2 regions of the Gordonia sp. G4 genome follow, and region 2 is predicted to be linked to the other one. Evidence: predicted binding sites of a transcription regulator. Region 2 holds the regulator's gene; the other holds the start of a gene.
What was found. Region 2 encodes LexA, which represses DNA repair genes until DNA is damaged. Its sites were predicted from a motif close to CGAACANNTGTTCG; they were not measured.
Positions count from the first base shown of each region.

Region 1: the regulator LexA is predicted to act here: its motif matches at 1,729-1,742, upstream of AC3B5T_RS22325 (HNH endonuclease signature motif containing protein).

Region 1 covers NZ_CM173442.1:4,942,816-4,948,319, reverse strand. The annotation lists gene AC3B5T_RS22325 (HNH endonuclease signature motif containing protein) at 65-1,702, opposite strand; gene hisD (histidinol dehydrogenase) at 2,191-3,534, shown strand; gene AC3B5T_RS22315 (histidinol-phosphate transaminase) at 3,531-4,676, shown strand; gene hisB (imidazoleglycerol-phosphate dehydratase HisB) at 4,673-5,326, shown strand; gene hisH (imidazole glycerol phosphate synthase subunit HisH) at 5,323-5,504, shown strand, end outside.
Region 2 covers NZ_CM173442.1:3,931,955-3,937,458, forward strand. The annotation lists gene AC3B5T_RS17685 (phosphoenolpyruvate--protein phosphotransferase) at 33-1,742, shown strand; gene lexA (transcriptional repressor LexA) at 1,720-2,424, opposite strand; gene AC3B5T_RS17695 (LysM peptidoglycan-binding domain-containing protein) at 2,692-3,231, shown strand; gene nrdR (transcriptional regulator NrdR) at 3,331-3,822, shown strand; gene hrpA (ATP-dependent RNA helicase HrpA) at 3,796-5,504, opposite strand, start outside.

The sequences.
Region 1 (5,504 bases), 1.0 Mb from region 2:
TCGTTTGGCCGACGACTCGGGACCGCCGGAATCCTGTGCCAGCTGATCGTGATCTCAGATGCGGTCAGAGGGTGGCGAGTAGCTCCATGAGGTGGGCCTCGACGAGGGAGGGCCGGGATAGGGGTGGTCCGGATCGTGGTGGTCGGACGTCGATGACGTGACTGGTTTGCGACCATGAGCGGCGCGCGTCTTGGTGGTGGGTCGGCTCGGGGCGCGACTGGTCTGGGCGTGCTTGATCGCCGGACCTTGTTAGTGGTCCGTGGATTTCGTCGCGCACGGTGTTCAGATGCTCTGCGAACCGCCGGGGTATGTCGGGTCGGCGGTTGAGGCGCTCGGGGTTGGGCGGTGCGCCGGGTTCGGCGTTCAATCGCCAGGCGCAGCGGCCTTCGTCGGGTCCGGATCGGGCGATGCGGGTGGTGTATTGGCCGGGGTGGTCGCCGACCATTCGGTTGTGGCGTGGGCAGGCGGGGGCGAGGTCGTCGATGTCGGTGAGACCACCCTTCGCCCAATCCTTGTGGGCGTGATGCATGTCGACGTGGGTAGCGGGCTGATCACACCCGGGCGCCGAACATACTTCACCGTCGGGGCGGGCGAAGGAGACGAGGCGCTGTTCACGGGTGGCGAGACGCTTTCCCCGCCCGAAGTGCAGCGGGACAGCGGTGGCGTCTTTGAAGATCGCCAACCACGGTTGGACCTCACCGGCCATCGCGATCAGGTCCGGGATGGGCAGCAGGGTGCCGGTCGCGGTGGTCGCGAGACCGGCTTCGCGGATCAGGTCGCCGAGGTCGGCTTTGACGATCAGTTGCACGGGCAATCCGCGGTGCGACTTTCCAAGGGTCCCGTCGGCGAAACCTGCGGCCAGGGCGGCGTCGAGCGCGTCGTGATTGATCTGCGCGGGAGTACGGCTGTCACGGTCGGCTGCGGTGGTCAGGGCGTCGGGGTCAGCGGCCCCGGCCGGTCCGGACGGTGAGGCGGGGTCGTCGGGGTTGTTGAGTCCGGGTTTGCCCCACACGGCGAACATCATCGTCAACCGGGCGGCGAGTTCGGGGGTCAGCGAGCCCGATATTTTGGCGGTGCCGTCGGCGCGTTGGCGGCCGATCCACAGGTTGCGGCGTCGTTTCTGGTCGGTGTCATCAGCCAATGTGCCGTCGGGGTCGAGATGAGCCAGCAGCCGAGCGCCGAGTTGGGTGATGTCGGCGGGTGTGTGGTCGGTGGCGATCTCGGCCATCTGGCGTTCGGCCGCGACTTTCACGTCGTGGTCGATTCCGTGGGGGATCTGGTCGAGGACATCGAGGGCGGCCTGCACGTGTGCGGAGCCGACCGCTCCGGCGGCGAACGCTTCGGCCAGGGTGGGGTGTTCGGGTTCCAGGATGTCGCCGCCGAGGCTGGTGCGGGTGGCGGTGGCGTCCATGTGCTTACGGCGTCGCATCGGGTTGGAGACGCGTAGCCGGTGGGTCATGTACTGCATGAGTGTTCGGCACCCCGCTTTGCGGGGCAGGTCGCGGGCCTCGGCCTGATCGATCTGCCGGTCACCGGCAACAGTCAACCGTGCGATCGCTTTCTCGGTATCGGCGGCCACTTCAGCGAGTTCGGCATCGGTACACGGCGACAGATCCACCGACTGCATTTCGTCGAGGATCGCGTGCAGCTCGCTCGCCAACTCGACGGCACGCGGTTGCGGCGTCGCGGACTCGTCAGACATGGCCAACCCCCCAAGAACCGTTGCTGCGAATGTACGTTCGAGTGTACACGAAAACCGGGCTGCGCTGGATTTGAATCATATTGTCGCACAGAGTATTAATACGATACGCGGGCGGCGGGAACTGTCGGTGTGCTGTGATAGGCGCCATTCAATCCGGCTGACCACAGACATCAGGCCGGCGTGTGGGCACCTTCCCGACACCTACGCGCCGTGGTCGAGCAGCGAGTCGCCAGGATGTGCGCGCCACACGCGCTAGTCGCGGTGCCCACTGATCGCAGTCGAGGGTCGTCACCGAACGAAAACAGGGCGTCCTCCTCTTTCGCGATGCGCCGGTGGAGTCCGTCGACCTCGCTCCGGCATCCGGCCCGCTCGCTTCGCTCCCGGCGCCTGGCTCCACCTCAGGAGAACCCCGCATCACCCGCACCAGAAATCCGCTGGCAGCCGACACGTATCCTTGTCGGGTACATCAGCAGCCACCAGGAGAGATCATGCTCGCCCGAATTGACCTGCGCGGTAGCACGCCGACACTCGCCGAGTTGCGTCGCGCGCTGCCCCGCGGGGGTACCGATGTCAATGCCGTCCTCGACACGGTGACACCGGTCGTGCATTCGGTGGCGGAGAACGGGAGCAGCTCTGCGCTCGACTATGGCGAGAAGTTCGACGGTGTCCGCCCCGCGTCGGTGCGGGTGCCCGCCCAGGTCATCGCCGATGCTCTGGCCGGGCTCGACCCGCAGGTTGCCGAGGCGCTGCGCGAGTCGATCACTCGCGCGCGCAAGGTTCACGCCGACCAGCGACGGGAGACCACCCGCACCCAGGTCGTCGACGGCGGCGTCGTCAGCGAGAAGTGGATTCCGGTGCGCCGCGTCGGCCTGTACGTCCCGGGCGGAAACGCCGTCTACCCGTCGTCGGTCATCATGAACGTCGTCCCCGCCCAGGAGGCCGGCGTCGGCTCGCTGGTCGTCGCCTCGCCTCCGCAGAAGGACTTCGGCGGGTGGCCGCACCCGACCATCCTCGCCGCCTGCGCGCTCCTCGGCGTCGACGAGGTGTGGGCGGTCGGCGGTGCCCAGGGAGTGGCCCTGCTCGCCTACGGTGGCGCCGACACGGATTCCGCGGACGAGCCGAATGCCGTTCTCGACCCCGTCGACCTCATCACCGGCCCGGGCAACATCTACGTCACAGCGGCCAAGCGTCAGTGCCGCAGCGTGGTCGGCATCGACTCCGAGGCCGGACCCACCGAGATCGCGATCCTCGCCGACGACTCGGCGGACGCGGGCATCCTCGCCTCCGACCTCATCAGCCAGGCCGAGCACGACGTCCTCGCGGCGTCGGTGCTCGTGACCGACAGCGCCGAACTCGCCGACGCCGTCGACGAAGCTCTCGAGCAGCAGGTCGCGGCCACCAAGCACCGCGAACGCGTGACCACCGCCCTGTCGGGCGAGCAGTCGGGCGTCGTTCTCGTCGACGATCTCGACGCGGGGCTCGCCGTCGTCGATGCCTATGCGGCCGAACACCTCGAGATCCAGACTCGCGATGCGGCCGCGGTCGCCGACCGGGTGCACAACGCGGGCGCGATCTTCGTCGGGCCCTATGCTCCCGTCAGCCTCGGTGACTACTGCGCGGGCTCCAATCACGTTCTGCCGACCTCGGGTTCGGCCCGTTTCGCGTCCGGTCTGTCAGTACAGACGTTCCTCAAGGGCGTTCATGTCATCGACTACGACGAGGCCGCGCTGCGCGAGGTCGCCGACAAGGTGGTGACCCTCGCCGACGCCGAGGACCTGCCCGGTCACGGTGATGCGGTGAAGCAGCGCTTCGTCGGGAGCGCGGGCCGGTGACGACCGCCGATCCGGTGACGGCAACCCCGGGCAGCTCGATCACCGTCGACGACCTGCCGCTACGTGAGAACCTCCGTGGCAAGAGCGCTTATGGCGCACCGCAACTCAGGGTTCCGGTGATCCTCAACACCAACGAGAACCCGCACGCGCCGTCGCCGGCCCTGATCGGCGATGTCGCCGCGTCGGTGCGCGAGGCCGCCGCTGAGTTGCACCGCTATCCCGATCGCGATGCCGTCGCCCTCCGTGCCGACCTCGCCGCCTACCTGACCCGGGCCACCGGTGTGCAGCTCGGCGTCGAGAACCTGTGGGCGGCAAACGGTTCCAACGAGGTTCTGCAGCAACTGCTGCAGGCCTTCGGCGGTCCCGGCCGCAGTGCGCTCGGGTTCGTGCCGTCGTATTCGATGCATCCGATCATCTCCGACGGCACCGACACCACCTGGCTGGTCGCGGCGCGGGCGGGCGACTTCTCACTCGACACCGACTACGCGGTCGCCGAAGTCGCGAACCGCGAACCGGACGTCGTCTTCGTGACCTCGCCCAACAACCCGACCGGCGGTTCGATCCCGCTCGCGGACCTGCGTCGCATCGTCGAGGCGGCTCCGGGCATCGTGATCGTCGACGAGGCCTACGCCGAGTTCTCGGCGGCTCCGAGCGCCGTCGAGCTCATCGACGAGTTCCCGGCCAAGGTCGTCGTCAGCCGCACGATGAGCAAGGCCTTCGCCTTCGCCGGCGGCCGGCTCGGCTACCTCGCCGCAGCGCCCGCCGTCGTCGACGCGATCCAGCTGGTGCGGCTCCCGTACCACCTGTCCGTGCTGACCCAGGCCGCCGCGCGAGCCGCGCTGCGCCACAGCGACGACACCCTCGCCGGCGTCGCCGCGATCCGGTCCGAACGCGAGCGCGTGGTCGCGGCGCTGACCGCCTTCGGGTACCGCGTCGTGGACTCCGACTCGAACTTCGTGCTGTTCGGCGGCTTCCGGGATGCTGCGGCGTCGTGGCAGCGTTACCTCGACCATGGCGTCCTGATCCGCGACGTGGGCATCGCCGGTCATCTGCGGGTGACCATCGGCCTCGCCCCGGAGAACGACGCCTTCCTCGACGTCAGCCGCACGCTCGCCACCACAGATCTGGAGAACACTCAGTGAGCAACAGCCCTGCGAGCACCCCCGCACCAGGGAGCCCGACACCGCGCATCGCGAAGGTCGAACGGACCACCCGGGAGTCCTCGATCTCCGTCGAACTGAACCTCGACGGCACCGGCGTGACGAACATCTCCACCGGCATCGCGTTCTTCGACCACATGCTGACCGCCTTCGGGCAGCACGGCAGCTTCGACCTCACCGTCGAGGCGAAGGGTGACATCGAGGTCGAGGGCCACCACACCATCGAGGACACCGCGATCGTGCTCGGCCAGGCGCTGGGTCAGGCGCTCGGCGACAAGAAGGGCATCCGTCGCTTCGGCGATTCCTGGATCCCGATGGACGAGACCCTCGCCCAGGCCGTCGTCGACGTCTCCGGTCGCCCGTACTGCGTGCACACCGGCGAGCCCGACCACATGCTCGCCGCCGTCATCGGCGGCTACCCGGGTGTGCCGTACTCGACCGTCATCAACCGGCACGTTTTCGAGTCGATCGCACTCAACGCCCGCATCGCGCTGCACGTGCGGGTGCTCTACGGCCGCGACCAGCACCACATCACCGAGGCGGAGTTCAAGGCGGTGGCCCGCGCGCTGCGCGCCGCGACCGAATACGACGCACGCGTCTCCGGGGTGCCGTCGACGAAGGGTGCGCTGTGAGCGTCGACGTCACCATCCTCGACTACGGGTCGGGCAACCTGCGGTCGGCGCAGCGCGCGCTGGAACGGACCGGGGCCCAGGTGACGGTCACCTCCGACTTCACCACCGCCCTGGAGGCCACCGGACTCGTCGTGCCCGGCGTCGGCGCGTTCGCCGCCTGCATGGAAGGTCTCCGCGC
Region 2 (5,504 bases):
GTCACATCGATAGTCGAGTGAGAGGCAAGACGATGGCGCAGATCCTGACAGGGACCCCGGTGGTCGGCGGACTGGCGCACGGTCCGGCGCTGTGGCCGGGCGAGCGGCCCGATCACTCGCCGGAGACGCTCGGCGTCGGCGTGGAGATCCCCGAGGAGCGCCGCGCCGACGAGGTGACGCGCTTCGCCTCGGCTGCCGGGGCCGTCGCTGCGCGACTGCGCACGCGCGCCTCCCAGAACACCGGGGTGGCCGCGGAGGTGCTCGCGGCGACCGCGGGGCTGGCCGAGGACCGGGGATGGATCGGTTCCGCGACGGCGCTCATCACCAAGGGCGCCTCCGCCGAAGCCGCGGCCGTCGCGGCCACCGAGCAGTTCGCGGCGGTGTTCACCAAACTCGGCGGGCTGATGGCCGAGCGGGTCACCGATCTCAACGACGTCCGCGACCGCGTGCTCGCCGAACTGCTCGGCCTGCCCGAGCCGGGTGTGCCGACACCGCAGGTGCCGTCGGTGCTGCTCGCCGACGATCTTGCGCCCGCCGACACCGCCGGCCTCGACCCGGCGAGCACGATCGCGCTCGTCACCCGATTGGGCGGCCCCACCAGTCACACCGCGATCATCGCGCGGCAGCTGGGGATCCCATGCGTCGTCGCGGTCACTGATCTGGCCGAGATCGAGCCCGGCACAACCGTTCTCGTCGACGGAACAACCGGTCGCATCGAGGTCGAGCCCGATGCGGACACGGCCCGGGCACGCGTCGAGGAGGACCGGCGACGCGCCGAGGTCGTCGCCGGCTGGACGGGTCCGGGGCGCACCGCCGACGGCGTGGGTGTGTCAGTGCTCGCCAATGTCGCCGACGGATCGTCGGCACGGGCCGCGGCCGGACACCCCGTCGAGGGTGTCGGACTCTTCCGCACCGAACTCGCCTTCCTCGAACGCGCAGACGAACCGTCGGTGGACGAGCAGGCCGGGATCTACCGTGAGGTCCTCGGTGCTTTCGACGGGCGGAAGGTGGTGATACGCACCCTCGACGCCGGCTCGGACAAACCGCTCCGCTTCGTGACGCATCCCGACGAGTCCAATCCGGCGCTGGGGGTCCGTGGGGATCGAATCGCCCTGGCGCATCCCGAGATCCGCGCACATCAGCTCGACGCGATCGCGCTGGCCGCCGTCGGCTCGAAGGTCGCGCCGTGGGTCATGGCGCCGATGATCGCCTCGCCGGCGGAGGCGCGGGTGTTCGCCGCGGAGGTCCGGGGTCGGGGTCTGGTCGCGGGGGTCATGATCGAGGTGCCCGCGGCGGCGATCCTCGCCGAGGCCGTGCTCGCGGAGGTGGACTTCGTGTCCATCGGTACCAACGATCTGACGCAGTACACGATGGCGGCCGATCGGATGTCGGCCGATCTCGCCGGGCTGACCGACCCGTGGCAACCCGCCGTGCTCAGCCTGATCGCGGGTGTTGCCGCCGCGGGTGTCCGACAGGGAAAGCCGGTCGGGGTCTGCGGTGAGGCGGCCGCCGATCCGAATCTCGCCTGCGTCCTCGTGGGTCTCGGGGTGACCTCGCTGTCCAGTGCGCCCGCCGCGGCCGCCGCGGTGGGGGCCAGGCTCGGTGCGGTGACCACACAGGACTGCCGTGCTGCCGCCGACGCCGCGCTGGCCACGTCCGATCCTGCCGCGGCGCGCGAAGCGGCCGCGGCAGTGCTCGACCGTTCGGTCGGCGGAGAGGTCAGATTCGCCGCATCACGGTGACGACCTTGCCGAGGATCACGGCGTCGTTGCCCGGGATGGGATCGAACAGTTCGTTGTGCGGCATCAGCCACACGTTGGCGCCCTGACGCTTGAAGGTCTTCACCGTGGCCTCGCCGTCGATCATCGCCGCGACGATGTCGCCGTTGTCGGCGACGTTCTGCTGCCGGACCACCACCCAGTCGCCGTCACAGATGGCCGCGTCGATCATCGATTCGCCCACGACGCGCAGCAGGAACAGCGAGCCCTCGCCGACCAGCTCGCGAGGAAGCGGGAACACGTCCTCGACCGCCTCCTCGGCCAGGATCGGACCACCGGCCGCGATACGACCGAGGACCGGCACGAAGGTCGGCTCGGGTAGTTGACCGGCCGAGGGGGTCTCCGGCGACGGCGGCTCGCTCGGGGCGATGTTGACCGCGCGGGGCCGGTTCGCATCTCGCTTGAGCAGGCCCTTGCGTTCCAGCGTTCGCAGCTGGTGGGCGACCGACGATGTCGAGGCGAGCCCGACCTCGTCGCCGATCTCGCGGATGCTGGGCGGATAACCGCGCTCGCGAACCGAGCGGCGGATCACCTCCAGGACCCCGAGCTGTCGCGGGGTGAGTGAGGCCTCGGCGGCGGCGACGTCGATCGGGGCCTCGTCGTCGACTCCCCGCGCTCGGCCGCGCCTGTCGCCGGTGTCACTCATGTTCAGTTCCTCTCGTCTTCGGAACGTGCAGGTAGATGGCCCGTGGGATGTCCGGTGGGGATGTTCAGCCGGGTCCGAGCCTAGCGGAGTGCGACCCTCACCTCAAACATTTGTTCGATGTGTCGCGAGACTTTGTCGGTGCGCCGTGCTACAAATTCGAACATCAGTGCATCGAACACCTGATCGAAGTTCGAACACCGACAGCACCACACACCACACCAGAAGATCTCACCCAGAGGATCTCGCACCGAACACTCGGAGGGCACCATGCGCACCGACACTCTCGTCGCTCCCGTCCGTACCGACCGTCCCGACACCGTTCGGGCGCGTACCGATCGCGCCGATCGCGTCCGGACCCGTGCCCCGCTGTCCGACGGTCGCCGCCCGGTCGACAACCGGCCGGCAGGCAACCGTCCGGCGGGCGGGTCACCGCTGACCCCGCGTGTCGGCGCCACGAGCTGCGGCTCGGCGGTGGGGTCCAGGGGCCGGGGCCCTCTCGCGCCGGATGCCGCGGTGTTCCGTCGCCGTCGCCGCACCGCGGTGGCGGTCCTCGCCGGCGTCGGGCTGGCGTTCGTCGTGTGGGTGTTCGGCGTCGTCGGCCAGAACTACTCGGACTCGATGACCCCTGCCGCCGTGAGTGCGGAGGTCGTCCACGTGCGCGCGGGGGACTCCCTGAGCACGATCGCCGGCCGGGTGGCGCCGGAGATGCCGCGCGAGATCGTGATCGACGAGATCGTCGCGATGAACGATCTGCCCACGAGTGCGCTGCAGGTGGGCCAGCCCCTGCTCACCCCCCGGTACCGCTGAGGCCGGGCGGTATCCTCGATGTCACAGGGGCCGGCCGAGAAGCGGCGGGGCGCACGGATTCGGTGCGTTCCAGCGTCCCGCGACCTGCGTGAGGACACGATGCGCTGCCCCTTCTGCAAGAACGACGACACCAAGGTCATCGACTCGCGTGTCGCAGACGAAGGGCAGGCCATCCGACGCCGCCGCTCGTGCGTGGAGTGCGGCCGCCGTTTCTCGACCGTGGAGAGCGCCGTGCTCGCCGTGGTCAAACGCAACGGTGTGACCGAGCCGTTCAGTCGCGAGAAGGTGATGCGCGGTGTCCGACGCGCCTGTCAGGGCCGACACGTCGCCGAGGACGCACTCGCCCAGCTCGCCCAGCAGGTGGAGGACACCGTGCGCGCCAGCGGATCGGCCGAGATCCCCAGCAACGAGGTCGGTCTGGCGATCCTGGGTCCGCTCCGCGATCTCGACGAAGTGGCGTACCTGCGGTTCGCCTCGGTGTACCGGTCGTTCGACTCGGTGGAGGATTTCCAGCGCGAGATCGACGACCTGAAGTCGGCGTCCGGCGGGCGGGCCGACACCGTCTCAGCCGAGCCGGTCCAGAGCTCGTAGGACCCGTTTCTCCGAGACGGGAAACGCGGTACCGAGACGCTGGGCGAACAATCCCACGCGTAGTTCCTCGACAAGCCACTGCGCTTCGTCGTCGACGATCGCCCGTCGGTGTTCCGGCACCTGTTCGAGTCGTTGGGCCCACCGTTCGACTACTCGATCGATGACCGCCACACCGGCCTGGTCGCGCGATGCCGACCCGGGCAGCGCCTCCAGACGTGCCTGCGCACCTTCGAGGTAGCGCGGCAGGTTCTCCAGGTGCCGTCGGGCGGTGGCTGCGACGAATCCGTCGAACACGAGGTGGTCGATCTGCTCGGCGACGTCGTCGGCGGCCAGCGAACCGGCGTGCCGGTCGATCGCCGCCCGGACCGGCGCCATTCGTTCGAGCGCCGCGACGGCGAGCGAGAAGTAGTCCGGTGCGGCCTCGGTGATCCGTGGCCGGATACGCTCCAGGAAGCCCGAAAATGCCTGTGGTGAGCGAAGAGCCGTCAGCTCGGCGTCGTCGACGCCGGCGACGGTGTCCCGGATGGCCCGTCGTGTGCAGTCGGCGAGCAGCGCCTCGGTGTCCGCATACGGGCTCTGGCTCAGGGCGAGTCGGGCCGCCGGGCCCAGGGATCCCGCGATTCGCTTGTGCAGCGGTGGTATCGCCAGATCGAGGAGGGCGACGATGCCGCGACGCAGCAGCCGGTCGCGGGTCTCGGGAGTCGCAGCGTCGACGGCGAAGACGCCTCGCGTGCGTCCCTTCTCGTCGGACACCGCGTCGATCGTCGGGTACCTGGTCAGCCGTTGTCCGGCGACGTCGACCGTCTTCTGGTCGGCGAGCGTGCCGATCCCGTCGGCGGTCCAGTTCCGGTACAGCGTGCGTGACACCGTTCTCGGTGCCGCCGGCGTCCGGGTCTGCTGTAGCTCGGACAACGAGTCGGCCCGGGCGATGATCTGTCCGGATCCGTCGGCGACCGCGAAATGCATCCGAAGGTGTGCCGGTACCCGGTCGGTGTCGAAATCGGCTGCGGTGACCGTCATCCCGGTGATCGCGGAGAGTTCGCGAGCGAGCCCCGCGGTCAGCGGTTCCTTGCGCGGGGTGAGCCGGCCGAGGGCCGCCTCGGCGAACCGTTGGGCGGGGGACATGCTCTTGCGCAGCTGTTTCGGCAGGGTCTTGACCAGCGCGGTGGCCAGTTCGGTACGCATCCCGGGGACCGACCAGTCGAAGCCGACCGGGCGGATGTGGGGGAGCAGTGCCTGTGGGATGACGACCGTGACCCCGTCGTCGGGTGCGCCGGGCTCGAACCGGTACCGCAGTTCGAGTCGTGTGTCGCCCTGCTGCCATGCGCCGGGGTAGTCCGTCGGAGCCACCTCGGTGCCACCCGTGACGTCTTCGGGACGCAGGTCGAGCAGATCGGGCTCGGCGCGCCGGGCCTTCTTCCACCAGGTGTCGAAGTGACGTGCGGAGGTGATGTCGGGCGGTAGGCGCCGGTCGTAGAACTCGAAGAGCTGATCCTCGGTGATCACGAGACCGCGGGTGCGCGTGCGGTTCTCGACATCGGTGGCGGCGTCGAGGAGATTGCGGTTGCGCTCGAAGAACCCGTGTTGCGTCCGCCAGTCACCCTCGACCAGGGCGTGCCGGATGAACAACTCGCGCGAGACCTCCGGGTCGATGGGGCCGTAGTCGACGCGCCGACGGGCGA